DNA from 2 places in the Paenibacillus sp. P36 genome. Region 2 is predicted to be linked to the other one. Evidence: a T-box and tRNA genes for the amino acid it is inferred to sense, from the RefSeq annotation. Region 2 holds a T-box; the other holds one or more tRNA genes.
What was found. The T-box of region 2 lies ahead of trpS (tryptophan--tRNA ligase). A T-box ahead of a tRNA ligase gene usually reads a tRNA of that ligase, here a tRNA-Trp.
Positions count from the first base shown of each region.

Region 1 (9,036 bases), 4.2 Mb from region 2:
TGCTTCATAAATCGAACTATCGATATTTTGCAAAGAGGATAGGAAAAAAATCATATTGTATCCTGTCCAGCGCCATGTAATGGCAATAATAATCGTAATTTTCGCCCAGAAGGGATCGGAAATCCATTGAATCGGTTGTGCAATCAAGTGCATTTTCACTAAAGCCAAGTTGATAAGTCCATCATTGCCAAATAAATATTTGAATACGACGGAGTAGGCAACAAGCGAGGTGACACAAGGCAAGAAAATGGCTGTACGGAAAAACCCTTTGAAACGTAGTTTGCTGTCATTCAATAAGACGGAGATCATCATCGCGAGAATGATCATAATCGGTACCTGAATGATTAGAAATAGAAACGTATTTTTTACGGCTGTGAAAAAAGTTTTATCGCTCAAAAGCCGCTTATAGTTGCTGACGCCATTAAAATGCAGATTAGCTCCTGCGCCGGTTTTAAACGACAGCAGCAGCGCCTGAATCATGGGATAGAAGTAAAACAAACAAATCATTAATACCGCTATACCGATAAACAGCCAACCTGTCAGTCTTACACGGTTACTCATCGAGTAGTTCAATTTATCCAGATCCTTCCTATATTGCATTTAAAAATCGAAACGCTGTCCCCCGCTTGCACCATCATGCAATTTGGGGGTCAGCGCCCTTAGGTTAATTGGAAAAACTTACTTAATTTGAGACTCCGCTTGAGACTGAGCATCACTTAGCACTTTATTGATATCCGTGCCTTTCAGGTAGTTCTGCATTTCTACTTTCAGAATATCTTCAATCGCATACGTATGCATGCCGTAGTTTACTTTAGGAATTTGCGTCGTCCACGTTGCGAAATCAGAGATAACTTTTTGACCTCCGAAGAAATCATCCGCTTTCGTGTAAGCTTCACCTGTTGCTGCCGGTTTGTACGTACCGATAACACCAACGTCAGTTACTAACTTCTGGTACAGATTCACGTCGGAACCGAGTGTTTTACCAAGGAATTCAGCTGCCGCTTCTTTACCAGGGTTGTTCAATACATACCAGGAGCTGCCTCCAAGGTTTGATGCGTGTACGGAGCTTGCTGTATTTTTCAACTTAGGAAAAGGTACAACCGCCCATTTCCCGGATTGATCAGCTTGCGATTTAATGGAAGGCGTGATCCAGTTTCCTGTCGGTACAGCTGCTACACTGCCGCTGTTGAAGCCAGCCAGGAAAGAATTCCAATCTGACGTGATTTTAACGATGTTAGCGGACATCAACTCTTTGTATGTAGCAAAAGCATCCTTCAGAGCTGCGTTATCTTTCAGATCCGGTGTAGATCCGTCACTTTTCAGATACCAAGCGCCTGCGGATTGAATCATCATACGAATTAAGCCAAGGTCATTCGGATCTTGCGTTAACAAATCCTTACCTGTTTTAGCTTTAACCGCTTTACCGATTTCAATCAATTGCTGCCAAGTAATATCCTTCAAATCGTCTAGTTTATAGCCTGCTTGTTGTAAATAATCCGAGCGAACATATAAACCTGTTACTCCGGAATCAAATGGAAGGCCATATTGTTTGCCATTCAAGCTTGTTGGACCGATTTTGTAATCTGCGAAATCGGATGCTTTAATGGATGCCGACAAATCTTGAAAAGAATCAGGATACGTTTTCAAAAAGCTTTGAGCACGGTAATCTTCAATCAGCACAACATTCGGTAGACCCGTCGTTGTCCCGGAGTTCAAGCCCGTATTCAACTTCTGAATAATATCATCTTGTGCGTATTCAACAATGTTTATTTTCACGTCAGGATGATCTTTCGCATAAGCCTCTTGTGCCAGCTTCATCGCTGCAATGTTGAAGTTCTTATCCCAGGCCCAGACCGTAATTTCTTTTGCTGCTCCCTTGTCTGTTCCAGTTGGAGTCCCTGTCGCTGTTCCAGTCGTGTCAGGTGCCTTGCTTGAGCATGCAGTCAACAGCAAAAAACTAGCCAATAAGATGGTTGAAACTTTCTTTTTCATGTGCGCCCCCCGTGTAGTTTTGATTTTTTGAAAATGCTTTCTTTTAAAAGAATAGCATCTCGGAAATCCCTTCTGTTAGAAAAAATTTTGTCATAATTAGCGAAATTCTTGTGTTTTGTATCCGCTATCATAATGACCATTTTGGTACTTTATTTATAATTTGTACTTTCTTTAGATTTCTATACATGGGGGGACTTGCTAAGTTCGCCAGGGAAGACTAATGGCAATTTTTGTTCCTTGCCCAAGCGTGCTCGTAATGGAAACTCCATATTTATCTCCGTATAACAGCAGGATGCGATCATGCACATTGCGAATGCCAATCCCTGTAAAAAGCTGCCTGGCACTCGTTGAGGTACGCTGCTCGCTTTGCGCTTCCGCAAGGTCCATGCCATCGCCGTTATCCACGATTTCACAGTGCAGCGTATCGCCTTCCTTCGTGATAATGACATAAATATATCCCGTCGTTTTTTTATTAAAAGCATGAAAAAACGCATTTTCGATAAATGGCTGGAGCATCAATTTAGGCACTTGCGACTTCAAACAGTCCGGCGAAACGAAATAATCTACCTTAATGCCATTCCCATAGCGCACCTGATTGATGAATACATAATGTTTTAAATTCAAAAGTTCCTGCTCAACAGATATCGTATCTTTCACATTGCTAATTGTATTTTGCAGGAGAGAAATCAGCGCATGAATCGTGTCCGTGGCCTTTTCTTTACTCCCTTGTTGAACCAGAATATTAACGGAAGTCAGCGTATTATAGAGAAAATGCGGGTTAATTTGCTGCTGCAGCGCAGCTAACTCGGCCTTCCGCTGCTCCTCCTGTGTCTCCACCAGCTGAATAATATAATCGTTCAGCTCATCAAGCATATAGTTGTAAGCATTGCTGAGCTCTCTAGTCTCATACGAACCGGTCACCGCCATGTAGTTGAGAAAATTCTTTTTGGTGATGTTCGACATCTTCATGACAAGCGTTCTTAAAGATCGCGTTACTCTGCGAGTGATAAAATAAACAACAAGCACAGCCGTCAATACGATACCAGCGCCAATCATAAATAAGGCCTTCCTGTTGAGCATCTGGCCCAGTGTCATTTGCTTATCAATCACATTGACGAGATAGAAATCATACATGGGTAAATAATCTGCCAAAACGATGACGTCATGATTAAACAAAGTCATTTCCTGACTTGTCGCTTGAGATTGCTGGGCTTGCTTGGCACTCGACAAGAGTTCCTCGGAAATCGTTCCAATCAGGTCCTCCCTGTTGCTAGAGACAATCAAACCATTTTGATTCAAAATCATGACATCATTGCCTTGACTCGTGAAGCTCGCATAGATTTTCTTAAAATCACTCTCTCTAATCATCATGTAAAGCGATCCGTAACCTTCTTTGCTTTCTGAAGAAAGCAGCGCTTTGGTGGCAACAATCCGATCTTCATTGGAACCCCATGTTCCTGCCCTCATGAAGCTGTATAATATCCTGCCTGGCTGCTTCCATGTCTCTTGTGTTATTGGGCTGTTCTGGAGCTCCTTCGAGGAGCCGGACCAGTAGGTGACGTCGCTCACGTAGCTCCTGCCATTCATGCCCAGGACGCTGATGCCAATATTTTTGGCCCCAATCCCGGACTGAATTCGCTTCATCTGATCACTCATGCTGAAATTCGTTTTGAAATTCGTTAACGAATCCGTATCCCCCTCGGTTAGGAAGCTTCTAATCGCGCCGCTTTGCGCGACACTGATGGCAATATTTATATTGGAATAATGAATGGCGTCTAATCCCGTTTTGATCTGGTTGATAATTTTGGAATTGGTAATACTGAACGTTTGGACGAAAAGCTTCTGCGACATTTGAACCGATACCCAAGAGGTCAGAATCGTAACGGAAATAATGCTTACGACCATCACAATAAACATTTTAGAAAACAGACTTTGATCGGTTATTTTTTTTACCCAGGCTCCCATTATGGATCGTAGTCCCTTCGTGCTTATTTTTTGCGATAGTGACTTGGGGAAATTCCCATCAGCTTTCGGAACACCTTCGTAAAGTAGCTGTGATCGGAGTATCCGACGAGATTGCTTATTTCTGAAATGGAGAGATTAGGATTTTCGCGCAGCAACGTACAGGCTTTATCGATCCGAATCCGGTTCAAATATTCATTAAAACCTTCTTTATTATGAACCGTGAAGTAATTGGACAAGTAGGAAGGATTAAAGTGGAAGTGTTTGGCAACCTCAGTTAGCGTCAGTGGCTGTGAAAAATGTTTATCCATATACAATAAAATTTTCTGAATACCCGGAGATCCCGTCCGATTATCGCTGACGCATGATACAGCCTCATTCAAAAACTTTTCTAACAAAAGAATAACTTCCCCAATATGCTCAGCCTCATGAATCGCGCGAAAATACTCGTATTTGCCTTCATCCAACGAACTTGCCTCATAGTGAAAATGCTTTAGCGTAACAATAATATTAAACAGGCTGTGGTCCAAAAAAGATTTAAACTCAAACATGTCGGTATCCAGTCTGCCATTCATCGAGTGAGCGTATGTGCTTAGACGCCCAAAAGCCAGATCGAACTCTTGATGATTCAATTCTGCCGTGAACGCCTCCATGTCAAAAGGAGCGCCTTTCTCCGCCTGCTTCTCCAATTCATTGACAATGAGAAGTCTGCGATCCGGCAGAAAGAAGCGGTGATCCAACACTTTCAGCATGTCATTGGTATAAATATCGTGCAGCTCAGATAGATGCTCAAAAACATGGCTGAGCGCCACGACGATGGACATATGCCCTTTATCACCGGCTTCAAGCAGCTGCTGGGCGATCTGTACGGCGTCCTCTTGTGCGGAGTTGTCTAGATTCAGCAAGTAGCGAATATAGCCATCTTGATGCAAAAGACGGCGTGTAGCGACGGGTCTATCCCTATTTTGAATAATCGCTTTCAGGGCCGCCTCTAACCATTCCTCATTTCGGGTCAAGGACACGGATTTATCCTGAACCACCGAGAGTAAGACAAAACTTGAATACGGAACTATCGTACTTATTTCATTTCGGTCATAGTCAACGGAATAACCCGAAATCAGTTTGTCCAGGATATAATCGACCGACTGCTTTTTCTCACTTTTCCATTCCGAGTGTTGAAAAGCAGGAATTCGTTCCGCGGTTTTCTTCAGAACAGCTAACATGGATACCGCGTCCAGTTTAGGCTTTAACATATAGTCAGCGACACCACTTTGAAACGTTGAGCGAACATATTCGAATTCTCCGAAGCTGCTGAGCACGACGATTTCCATCTCCGGATACATACCCTTTACGATTCTCGTCAATTCCTCGCCATCCATCACCGGCATGACGATATCGGTCAACACAATGTTCGGTTGGTACAAATGGACCATCTCTAACGCTTCTTTGCCATTGGAGGCTTCACCAACAATTTGAAACCCTTCGCTTTCCCAATCCAAAAGATGCCGGATGCCTTGGCGCACCAACATCTCGTCATCAACAATCAGAACCTTGCAATAAATCGTCATAACAGACTCCTTATCCAGATTTACATCATCTACCACCAGTACGACGTATTTTGTGCGATATCTTGCACGATTATAAATGAAATTATAGCTCTTGACGAGCGTTATGCTTATAGCATGAAATACTAGGATACCAACCTTTTTTGAAAAATGGAATACAAAAAAGAGCTGCCGTAGCAGCTCCTAGATGTATAACAGATAAGATTATAGCTTCTTTTTGGACAGGGGCAGCAGGAATTGAACCCACACCAAAGGTTTTGGAGACCTTTGTTCTACCCTTAAACTATGCCCCTATAACATGGTGGCTCGGGACGGAATCGAACCGCCGACACGAGGATTTTCAGTCCTCTGCTCTACCGACTGAGCTACCGAGCCTTAGATGAAATGGAGGCTGACGGGATCGAACCGCCGACCCTCTGCTTGTAAGGCAGATGCTCTCCCAGCTGAGCTAAGCCTCCATGGGATAAAGAAGAAAATGGCTCCCCGAACAGGACTCGAACCTGTGACAACTCGATTAACAGTCGAGTGCTCTACCAACTGAGCTATCAGGGAATATGGTAGGCCCTAGTGGACTCGAACCACCGACCTCACCCTTATCAGGGGTGCGCTCTAACCAGCTGAGCTAAGGGCCTGCAAAAAAATACCCCATAGGGGTACTGCTTGGCAACGTTCTACTCTCCCAGAACCCTGCGGTTCAAGTACCATCGACGCTGGAGGGCTTAACGGTCGTGTTCGAGATGGGAACGCGTGGGTCCCCTCCGCCATCATCACCAAACAGTCAAAGCGTGGTTTGCGCCTTGAAAACTAGATACGAAACTTGCGTAAAGTAACTACTATAGGTTTATTGGTTAAGCCCTCGACCGATTAGTATTCGTCAGCTGCATACGTTGCCGCACTTCCACCTCGAACCTATCAACCTCGTCGTCTACAAGGGGTCTTACATACTGGGAAATCTCATCTTGAGGGGGGCTTCGCGCTTAGATGCTTTCAGCGCTTATCCCCTCCGTACATAGCTACCCAGCGGTGCCTCTGGCGAGACAACTGGTACACCAGCGGTACGTCCATCCCGGTCCTCTCGTACTAAGGACAGCTCCTCTCAAATTTCCTACGCCCGCGACAGATAGGGACCGAACTGTCTCACGACGTTCTGAACCCAGCTCGCGTACCGCTTTAATGGGCGAACAGCCCAACCCTTGGGACCTACTTCAGCCCCAGGATGCGATGAGCCGACATCGAGGTGCCAAACCTCCCCGTCGATGTGGACTCTTGGGGGAGATAAGCCTGTTATCCCCAGGGTAGCTTTTATCCGTTGAGCGATGGCCCTTCCATTCGGTACCACCGGATCACTAAGTCCGACTTTCGTCCCTGCTCGACTTGTAGGTCTCGCAGTCAAGCTCCCTTATGCCTTTGCACTCTGCGAATGATTTCCAACCATTCTGAGGGAACCTTTAAACGCCTCCGTTACATTTTAGGAGGCGACCGCCCCAGTCAAACTGCCCACCTGACACTGTCCCCATACCGGATCACGGTACCAGGTTAGAACTCCGATACGATCAGGGTGGTATCCCAACGGCGCCTCCACCCAAGCTGGCGCTCAGGCTTCAAAGGCTCCCACCTATCCTGTACAGATCGTACCAAAGTCCAATATCAAGCTGCAGTAAAGCTCCATGGGGTCTTTCCGTCTTGTCGCGGGTAACCTGCATCTTCACAGGTATTAAAATTTCACCGGATCTCTCGTTGAGACAGCGCCCAAGTCGTTACGCCATTCGTGCGGGTCAGAATTTACCTGACAAGGAATTTCGCTACCTTAGGACCGTTATAGTTACGGCCGCCGTTTACTGGGGCTTCAATTCATAGCTTCGGGGTTGCCCCCTAACCACTCCTCTTAACCTTCCAGCACCGGGCAGGCGTCAGCCCGTATACTTCGCCTTGCGGCTTCGCACAGACCTGTGTTTTTGCTAAACAGTCGCTTGGGCCTTTTCACTGCGGCCCCCTCGGGCTATTCACCCTACCGAGGCACCCCTTCTCCCGAAGTTACGGGGTCATTTTGCCGAGTTCCTTAACGAGAGTTCTTCCGCGCGCCTTAGAATTCTCTTCTCACCCACCTGTGTCGGTTTGCGGTACGGGCACCTTCGCCTGGCTAGAAGCTTTTCTTGGCAGTGTGAAATCATGACCTTCGGTACTTAAAATTTCCCTCCCCATCACAGCCCAGCCTTACGGTTAGCGGATTTGCCTACTAACCAGCCTCACTGCTTGGACGAGCATCCATCAGCTCGCGTCACTATCCTTCTGCGTCACTCCATTGCTCATAACGGCTACGGTGGTACAGGAATTTCCACCTGTTGTCCATCGACTACGCCTTTCGGCCTCGCCTTAGGTCCCGACTTACCCTGAGCGGACGAGCCTTCCTCAGGAACCCTTAGGTTTTCGGCGGATCAGATTCTCACTGATCTTTTCGTTACTTATACCGGCATTCTCACTTGTATGCGCTCCACCTGTCCTTACGGTCAGAATTCAACGTACATACAACGCTCCCCTACCCATGCATCATCTTCACTCCAGCTTTGAATCCGCGTGTTTAGCTGGGATCATTTGGCCAGAATCTTGAATAACCGATAAGGTTGATTCTGGCTAATGTCCCGTGGCTAACCACGATTCAAAGACGCAGTGAAGGTGATGCAAGCCATAGCTTCGGTGGCGTGTTTAGCCCCGTTACATTTTCGGCGCAGAGTCACTCGACCAGTGAGCTATTACGCACTCTTTCAATGGTGGCTGCTTCTAAGCCAACATCCTGGTTGTCTGTGCAACTCCACATCCTTTCCCACTTAACACACACTTGGGGACCTTAGCTGATGGTCTGGGCTGTTTCCCTTTTGACAATGGATCTTAGCACTCACTGTCTGACTCCCGGATTTAAGTTTGTGGCATTCAGAGTTTGACTGGACTTGGTAACCCTTGGCGGGCCCCGCACCCAATCAGTGCTTTACCTCCACAACTCCACATCCGAGGCTAGCCCTAAAGCTATTTCGGGGAGAACCAGCTATCTCCGAGTTCGATTGGAATTTCTCCGCTACCCCCACCTCATCCCCGAATTTTTCAACATTCGTGGGTTCGGGCCTCCAGTGAGTGTTACCTCACCTTCACCCTGGACAGGGGTAGATCACACGGTTTCGGGTCTACGTCCACGTACTAAAGCGCCCTATTCAGACTCGCTTTCGCTGCGGCTCCGTCTCTTCGACTTAACCTCGCACGGGAACGTAACTCGCCGGTTCATTCTACAAAAGGCACGCCATCACACATAAAGAGTGCTCTGACTTTTTGTAAGCACACGGTTTCAGGTTCTTTTTCACTCCGCTTCCGCGGTGCTTTTCACCTTTCCCTCACGGTACTGCTTCACTATCGGTCACTAGGGAGTATTTAGCCTTGGCAGATGGTCCTGCCGGATTCCGACGGGGTTTCACGTGACCCGCCGTACTCAGGATACCTCTAGGCATACGTTCATTTTGGGCTACAGGGC
Region 1 covers NZ_AP038372.1:5,952,137-5,961,172, forward strand. The annotation lists gene ACKTT9_RS26625 (carbohydrate ABC transporter permease) at 1-561, opposite strand, end outside; gene ACKTT9_RS26630 (ABC transporter substrate-binding protein) at 679-1,992, opposite strand; gene ACKTT9_RS26635 (sensor histidine kinase) at 2,191-3,957, opposite strand; gene ACKTT9_RS26640 (response regulator) at 3,981-5,522, opposite strand; tRNA gene ACKTT9_RS26645 (tRNA-Trp) at 5,742-5,812, opposite strand; tRNA gene ACKTT9_RS26650 (tRNA-Phe) at 5,819-5,894, opposite strand; tRNA gene ACKTT9_RS26655 (tRNA-Val) at 5,905-5,977, opposite strand; tRNA gene ACKTT9_RS26660 (tRNA-Asn) at 5,996-6,071, opposite strand; tRNA gene ACKTT9_RS26665 (tRNA-Ile) at 6,075-6,151, opposite strand; rRNA gene rrf (5S ribosomal RNA) at 6,178-6,294, opposite strand; rRNA gene ACKTT9_RS26675 (23S ribosomal RNA) at 6,364-9,036, opposite strand, start outside.
Region 1: it has a tRNA-Trp gene. The T-box ahead of trpS (tryptophan--tRNA ligase) is inferred to sense a tRNA for this amino acid. The anticodon was not compared.

Region 2 (9,036 bases):
ATCCTGTCGCAAGCTCTCGTCATTATTACAGTGACCTTATTTGTTGGCCAACAAGGCTACACCGGGGGAACGAACGGGCTTACGAATTTCGACTCCTTTTTAGGCTTAAACCTGCAAGCAGAGTCAACAAAGTTGCTCTTCTTCTATCTCACCTTAGCTGTCGTTGCCATCGTGCTAATCCTATGCAGCCTGCTCGTCACCAGCCGTATGGGAAATATTCTGACCGCCATCCGCGATGGAGAAAACCGGGTACGTTTCATCGGCTACAATCCGGTTACGTACAAAGTTTTCATATACTGCGCTTCTGCAGGATTGGCCGGACTCGCCGGCGTGCTCTTCGTACTTCAAGAAGGAATCATTTCCCCCGCTCAGATGGGGATTGTTCCCTCTATTGAAATGGTGTTATGGGTCGCTATCGGGGGACGTTCCACCATCGGAGGCGCCGTTCTTGGGGCTCTCGTGACCAACGCAGCCAAAACAACGTTCAGTGAAGCCTATCCCGCTTGGTGGCCTATCATGCTCGGCGCGATGTTCATTATTGTCGTGCTTTTACTCCCCAAAGGAATTGTCGGCACCATTACCCATTACACATCCAATTGGAAGAAGCCCGTGCTGCCTAAGCCGATTTCTTCCTCGCAAGAAGCCAGATAAGCTGGCCAGACATTTGTTTTATGAATAAAAGAAGGAGGAACCTCCCATGCTTGGACAATTAGCAGAGCAACAACCTGTGCCTGGCGCAAAAATATTAAGCGTAAAAGGGCTCGAGGTCAGCTTCGACGGCTTTAAAGCCTTGCGCAATCTCGACTTTTCCTTGGAATACGGCGAGCTTCGCTTTCTCATCGGGCCCAACGGGGCCGGTAAAACAACGCTCCTGGATGTCATTTGCGGGAAAGTGAAACCTTCGCTAGGTGAAGTTTTTTTCAAAGACACCATTGATCTAGCCAAACATCAAGAGCACCAAATCGCACAGCTCGGGATTGGACGCAAATTCCAAGCTCCCTCTGTCTTTTCAACTTTAACGGTATTTGAAAATCTAGCCTTATCCATGAAACAAAAGCGCGGACTTCTCAGCGCGCTCTGGGCCAAAACGACCAGCGAGCAGCGGGATCGTCTGCACCAAAGACTTGCTATGATCGGCCTGCAAAGCAAGGCCAAAGAACGCGCCGGCTCCCTTTCTCACGGGGAGAAGCAGTGGCTCGAAATCGGCATGCTGCTGATGCAGGAGCCTGATCTTCTGCTGCTCGATGAACCGGCAGCCGGCATGACGGATAGCGAAACCGAGAAGACGGGCGAGCTGCTCCATGAAATCGCAGCGGATCAAACGATTATTGTGGTCGAGCATGACATGGCATTTGTTCGCCAATTTGCCAAAACAGTCACCGTGCTTCATGAAGGTACCGTCCTTCGCGAGGGCACGATGCTGGATATCCAGAATGACGATAGGGTTGCTGAGGTTTATCTGGGAAGGAGAGTGGAGCGCGGTGCTTAATCTTCAAAATATCGAGGCCGGTTATGGGGAAAGTATGGTCGTTCGCCAAGTAAACTTACTTGTGAAACCTGGACAGATCGTTTGTCTAATGGGACGTAACGGCGTAGGCAAGTCAACGCTCATGAAGAGCATTATGGGTCTGGTTAAGCCCAAGTCCGGTTCCATTCACTATAACGAGCGGGACATCACGGCCCTTCCTCCGGATCAACGCGCAAAATCGGGCATCGGTTATGTGCCGCAAGGCCGAGAAATCTTCCCTCAGTTATCGGTTGAGGAAAACTTGCTGCTCGGCCTCGAAGCCGCGACAGACGGGAGAAAGAAGCTGCCCGAGTCCCTCTTTGACACCTTCCCCGTTCTGCGGCAAATGCTGTACCGCAAAGGGGGAGACCTCAGCGGCGGGCAGCAGCAGCAGCTGGCAATCGCCCGTGCTCTGGCTGCCGGTCCGAAACTCCTGCTGCTGGATGAACCTATGGAGGGCATCCAACCTTCCATCGTGATGGAGATTGAGGCCATTATCGAATCCATTAAACGGAGAAGGGAGATAGCCGTCTTATTAGTCGAGCAAAGCTTGGAGTTCGCCACAAGCATCGCGGATTATTATTATGTCATAGACCGGGGGACGGTTGCCGCCGAAGGTCATGCCGAGCAGTTGAGCGAAGATCAAGTTCGAAAGCATTTAACCGTATGAATTCGTTCCTGGAAGCTCACCCTACCATAGGAAGCTGGATTACTTGACCTAACTTTAGGCATCAAGTACCATCCAGCTTCCTTTTTTCTTTTTTGAAAAGAAATCGAAATTATTGCCTAAAAACTGGACGGCACAAAATGGATAATGATAACATGTTACATATAGGATCGAATGTTGCGTCCGGCATATCGAGCACCGAGCCTTTTGAAGGAAAAGGAGGGGAACGTTTATGTCTAAAGTTTTAATTATTGAAGATGATCTAAGCATTGGTGAAATGATGTCCATTTATTTGTACGAAGAAGGTTATCAAGTCATGCGGGCGGAGAATGGCCGCCAAGGAGAAACCTTATTCCGGGATTTCAATCCTGATGTCATTGTTCTTGATATCATGCTGCCAGATGTTGACGGAATCCAGCTATGCACTTCCTTCCGAACAGCTTCGACTATACCCATTCTCATGGTTTCGGCCAAAAGTGAAGTTTCCGACCGAATCAAGGGTCTGCAAACGGGAGCAGATGATTACTTATGCAAGCCTTTCTCCATGAGAGAATTGGCTGCACGGGTACAAGCCTTATTGCGCCGTTCGACCGCTTTTGCCCATGTCGCTGCTGCCGCAGCCGAGCCCTCAACCAATCAGATCGTCTACCTGGATCTCGAGAAACGGTGTCTTTTTGTACATAACAAATTAATTGAGACCACGTTCTCCGAATTCGAGATTATGAAGCTATTATGGCAAAATCAAGGCCGTGTTTACAGCCGCGAGGAGCTGCTCAACCGGGTACGCGGTTTCGATTCCTATGTTACCGAGCGCGCCATAGATGTACATATCGCAAACCTTCGCAAAAAAATAGAAACCGACCCAAAAGAACCGAAATATATTAAAACCGTCTGGGGTGTCGGATATAAATTTTTACTGAGTTAAGCTCCCTTTTGGAGCTTTTTTATTTTGCAGATGAACGGGGAAATCAGTCACCAAATAGGCGAATGCACAATATGATGAGGTGTATGCTTCACAAGAAGAAAGCTTCCACAAGGAAAGCTCCAAGGAGGATTTACAGTTATGTTGAATAACCCTTACAAAATTGGCAATCAAGCGCAAATGCCAACATTCAGCGGAACTCCATACCCAGCCTACCCGGTTCCAACAGCAATTACGAACAAAATGGTTCCTATGCAGCCTAACGGCTCCACGCTGCCATCTACAGGAACTGGCCTGCAAACCGGTGTAAACGTGCCTGGCTTACCGATGGAAGAATCTTATATCGAGAATATTCTGCGGCTTAATCTTGGCAAAATGGCTACGCTCTACATGACATACGAAAATAACTCGCAATGGAATGCCAAAATTTTCAAAGGCAAATTGGAAGCAGCAGGACGCGACCATATCATCATCAGCGATCCGGCTACAGGCATGCGCTACTTACTGCTTATGGTGAACCTGGACTACATTACATTTGACGAGGAATTAAATTACTACTATCCCTATGCCAACAGAAAATAATACGGATGCCACACCTTAATAAACCGCTAACCTTAACCAAGGCAGCGGTTTTCTTTTGTTATTTAATTGGTGTAAAATGCCACATATGCAGCTTGCTTAATCCGCCTTTGACCCACTTTTCCCACGCTGCCAGATTGTCCTGCCCTTCGCCTTGCTGCAATCGTTCTTCCTTCATAGCGATATATTCATCTCGGCTCACTTCGCTCCAAATTTCTACAAAAAGTCCTGGCTGGTCCGTTCCCTCCAATACCTCCAAACGCCCTTCCCGCTTTTGCCACTCCTGCATATAGATGAGAAAAGAGTCCCGATATTCGGGATTTATGGCATACTCTACAAAAACTTTAGACATTTTTAGATCTCCCTCTGATTTATTTTTTACTCCAAAATGGTAAACTAATAAGAAGACGGAAAATGACCTTAGGAGGAGAAACCCACTTGGACACAGGAACACATCTTGTTATTGGCTTAGGGTTAGCAGGACTGTCGCAGATTGATCCCAGCGTTTCCGCGGATTCAGCCGCTACAACTGCTGTCTTCATCGGAACCGTTATCGGTTCACAGATTCCGGATGTGGACGGGCTGCTTCGTTTCAAGAACAATGCCACGTACATCCGCAATCATCGCGGTCGTTCCCACTCTTTGCCGGCTTTATTGATTTGGACGCTATTGATCACTGGTGCACTCGCTTTATTTTTTCACGGAGTCCCTCTGCTGCATCTAGGAATGTGGGTAGGGATCGCGGTTTGTTTTCACGTTTTCAGCGATTGTTTCAACACATATGGTACACAAGCCATTCGGCCTTTTTCTGAAAAGTGGGTATCGTGGAACATCATCCATATCTTCGATCCCTTTATCTTTTCGAGCCACATTGCGGCTATCTTCATGTGGTCCTTCCACGTGGCTAGTCCAAAGCTTGTTTTCCCAACCTTATATGGCATCATCGCCCTTTACTACATTTGGCGCACGCTTGACCATTACATTGTAGAAAAAGGCCTTTACCGGAAGGACCCGACTTTCCAGCATGGCGATCAGTACACACTTATTGTAACATTCAACCTCTACGTCTGGAATGTCGTAAAAAGAAGAGCCGACGGTACTTTCCAGCTGGGCGAGCTTAAAAATTCCAAGCTCAAATGGTTGGATACCGTGAGATGTGAGGATCATCCAGCCGTCGAAGCTTCCAAGAAACATGAAGATATTCAAGCTTTGCTGTATTTCTCATCGTTCACCTGTGCGGAAGTGAAAGAACATCGCTGGGGTTACGAAGTCAGATGGGCCGATGTGCGTTATCGCCACCGTAAGCAATACCCGTTCGTTGGCGTCATCCATATGGACCACAATTTCAAAACGCTCGATTCTTACGTAGGCTGGGTCAACGACACCAGACTGGAAAAGAAACTTCGAGTTGATCTCTATTAAGCAAAGAGGCGCGTGCCATGACGCGTCTTTTTCTTTTCCGCGAAAAAAAGCCCAGAGGTTTTTTAGGCCTCTGAGCTTTTATATTACAATAATCGGGAAAACTAATAACGGGTTATCGCTTCTTAGCTGCGGAAGCCGGATTGGCCAGCCAACGTTTGCTCAGCGATTTGCACGAGACGACGAGTGATGTTACCCCCGATTGAACCTGCATCGCGAGTAGCCATATAGCCCATGTAACCATCTTGAGGAATTTGGATGCCCAGTTCTTGAGCTACCTCATATTTCAATTGATTTAGAGCTGCTGTAGCTTGTGGAACGGCCAAAGTGTTGCTGTTACGAGATTGTGCCATAAGGATCAGACTCCTTTCAGTCAGCTATGATCTTTGATGTATTTGCAAGCTTGCAAACATAGTATGTGGAGGAAATGAATTTATATGCACAGCGCTCAAAAAAGTTTAGAATAAGAAGACACTGTTTAAACTTCTAGAAAGTAGGTCACGTTCATGAGTAAACCGCTCGCGCTTTTATTCGCTATAATTGGCACGCTTCTGCTTGCCTCCATCTCCCTATTTATCGCACTCCGGCAGCCATGGATGATTCTCGTTTGCACGATAATCGCATTAGGCTTTATCGGTTATGGCTTTGCGGTTAAAGCAAAGATTCGCAAGAGAAATTCCCGGCCGTAACCACGACGGCTGCACAAAAAAAGAGCTCAACAGCAATTACCGCTGTTTGAGCTCTTTTCGTATTCTTTTAGATGACTACGAAGCCCATCCGCTTCTTCACTTCAAGCAAGGTTTCGTTAGCGACTTCAGCAGCCTCTTCCGCACCTTTTTTCAAAATATCAAAAATCTCACCGGAACGGCGAATCTCCTGATAGCGCTGTTGAATCGGCTCAAGGACAGCCACGATTTGCTCAGCCAAATCCTTTTTGAACGGACCATAACCTTGGCCATCATATCGGGCTTCAATCTCAGCTACACTCATCTCAGCAAAATGCGAGTAGATCGAGATCAGATTACTAACCTCCGGCTTATTCTGCGGATCGTATTTCACTTCACGGCCAGAATCTGTCACGGCACGGCTAAGTTTCTTACGGATGACAGACGGGTCATCGAGCATGGCAATGTAGCTTCCAGCATTTGGACTACTTTTGCTCATCTTCTTGGAAGCGTCGTCCAAGGACATGATTCTTGCGCCAATCTCCGGCATATAAGGCTGCGGCATCACGAACATATCGCCAAAACGGTTGTTAAAGCGGTTAGCCAGATCGCGAGTAAGCTCCAAATGCTGCTTCTGATCGTCCCCAACCGGGATCAAATCGGCATTGTACAAGAGAATATCTGCCGCCATAAGCGATGGATACGTAAATAGGCCTGCGCCAACGGATTCCTTGCCTTCCGATTTATCTTTGAATTGCGTCATGCGCTCAAGCTCGCCCATATGCGTCAGTGTCGTCATAATCCAGCCGAGCTCCGCATGTGCGTGAACATGGGATTGCAGGAAGATGGATGCCTTATTCGGATCTAGCCCCGCCGCAATATAAAGCGCAGCAATGGACTCCGTTTGTTCTTTCAACGCTGCAGGATCCTGCGGCACCGTGATCGCGTGCATATCCACCACCATAAAATAACAACGGTGCAAATGCTGCAGCTTCACATAGTTGCGAAGAGCGCCGATATAATTCCCAATTGTCAGCTGGCCGCTGGATTGCATGCCTGATAATACTCGTTTCATTGTGAAAATCCCTCCACATTCCTCATAAAATTTGCTTTTTTTTGTACGTTTAACAGTCAAAAAAGACAACAAAAAGGCCTCTCCCCGCAAGGGACGAGAGACCGTGGTACCACCCTAATTTGTCCATGTATGAGCATAGATTGCCGCATAGACCTTCAGGCTCTTGTAACGGAGAGCAGCCGTTCGGCATACTTGTCAGATTCGGATGTTCCTCCGGCCTAGGTTCCGGCAACCTTCATCTGTGTTCAGCCTCAAGCTCAAGGATCCATTCAGTTTGCTCGTTACACCGGTTCGCACCAACCACCGGCTCTCTGAGTAACGGGATACAAACGTACTTGTTCCTGTCATCGCTTATTGATTTTATATAATTATACACCTTGACTTTCCATTGTCAACCAAGGTCTTTGTCCTATCTTTGCCTGCATGGACATAGGATAGATAACATACGATCCTATCATCAACGGGCAAAGGGGTGTCACTGCATTGTCATCAACACTATACCGGTGGAGTCTTCCCATCTCCACGGTGATTTGCGCATGTCTTCTCATCCTCATTCTTACGACGAGAGAGCTTCCGCCGATGGCGCCGATCCTGAAAGATATTAAGCATGTATTTGCTGCTTTTATGGACATTTTCCTCGACGCCCTGCCGTTTATGTTCATGGGGGTCCTGCTCTCCACCGTCGTTGAAAACTTCATCCCGGAAGCGTTCATCCGGCGTATGACACCCAAGCACCCGCTTGGCGGCATCCTGTTTGCCTGTGTGCTGGGTATTATGTTCCCGCTCTGTGAGTGCGGCATGATACCATTCGTTCGCCGGCTTATGCGCAAAGGAATGCCTGTGTACATCGCCGTTATTTTCATACTCGTCGGACCGATTCTGAATCCGATCGTGTTCGCGTCTACCTTCATGGCTTTCCGCAGCGCGCCGGAAATGGCTTATTCACGCATGGGGCTCACCTTCGGTGTTGCGCTCGTTGTCGGTCTCCTCTTAACCCGCTTTCTGAAAAGCAGTCCGCTGCGCCACGCCAATAGCGGGCATACGGCAGAGCACATCCACGTGCATGAACATAACGGTCACAGTCACGATCATCATCATGACCATGTCCATACGCATGATCATGCTCATCACCACGAACACGGCCACAACCACTCTCACGGTGACAGCCGAATTGCCACCATGCTCAGCCACGGCACATCTGAGCTGTATGAAATGAGCAAGTACCTAATGCTCGGCGCTTTCCTAACCGCATTAATTCAAACCTTCGTCGCCCAAGACAGCTTATCCGCCATCGGCCAAGGGACTTTCGTCTCTCATGTCTTTATGATGGGTTTTGCCTACTTACTTTCGTTATGCTCCACAACAGATGCTTTCGTGGCCGCCTCATTCGCCAAAACGTTCTCTCCAGGCTCTCTGCTGGCATTTCTCGTCTTCGGCCCAATGATCGATGTCAAAAGCACGCTGATGCTGTTATCCATCTTTAAAGCCCGTTTCGTGCTTACGCTTTCCATCGTTGTCGCGATTACGGTATTGACCGGTTCCTTGCTGTTTATGCATTTCTTTTTCTAAAAAGCATATAAAAACGGCCAGAGCTTATAAGCCCTGGCCGTTTATTATTTTACCATTTCAGAATAGCTCCGGCACTCGCGTTCGTTACCATTTTCGTGTAACGCGCCAAATATCCGGTTTTAATTTTCGGTTGGAACTCTTTCCAGCTTTCGCGGCGCTTAGCCAACTCTTCATCGCTGACTTGCAAATTGATTTTGCGGCCATCCATATCGACATCGATAATGTCGCCGTCATGAACGAATGCAAGTGGTCCGCCTTCAGCAGCCTCAGGAGACATGTGACCGATGGAGATACCGCGGGATGCCCCTGAGAAACGTCCGTCTGTAATCAAGGCAACTTTCGCGCCCAGACCCATACCAACGATTTGGGACGTTGGAGCTAGCATTTCCGGCATACCAGGTCCGCCTTTAGGCCCTTCATAGCGGATTACAACAACGTGGCCTTCTTTCACTTTGCCATTGGCAATGCCGTAAAGCGCCTCGTCTTGGGAATCAAAGCAGATCGCAGGACCTACGTGACGCCCACCTACGGATTTGTCTACCGCTCCGACTTTAACGATACTGCCCTCTGGAGCAAGGTTACCGAACAGAACAGCCAGTCCGCCTCTTTCGCTGTGCGGGTTGCTTAACGGAC
Region 2 covers NZ_AP038372.1:1,406,333-1,415,368, reverse strand. The annotation lists gene urtC (urea ABC transporter permease subunit UrtC) at 1-651, shown strand, start outside; gene urtD (urea ABC transporter ATP-binding protein UrtD) at 698-1,489, shown strand; gene urtE (urea ABC transporter ATP-binding subunit UrtE) at 1,482-2,177, shown strand; gene ACKTT9_RS06595 (response regulator transcription factor) at 2,407-3,099, shown strand; gene gerQ (spore coat protein GerQ) at 3,238-3,678, shown strand; gene ACKTT9_RS06585 (hypothetical protein) at 3,737-4,027, opposite strand; gene ACKTT9_RS06580 (metal-dependent hydrolase) at 4,114-5,097, shown strand; gene ACKTT9_RS06575 (alpha/beta-type small acid-soluble spore protein) at 5,220-5,447, opposite strand; gene ACKTT9_RS06570 (DUF5325 family protein) at 5,601-5,783, shown strand; gene trpS (tryptophan--tRNA ligase) at 5,851-6,834, opposite strand; T-box leader at 6,921-7,191, opposite strand; gene ACKTT9_RS06560 (permease) at 7,318-8,403, shown strand; gene ilvD (dihydroxy-acid dehydratase) at 8,453-9,036, opposite strand, start outside.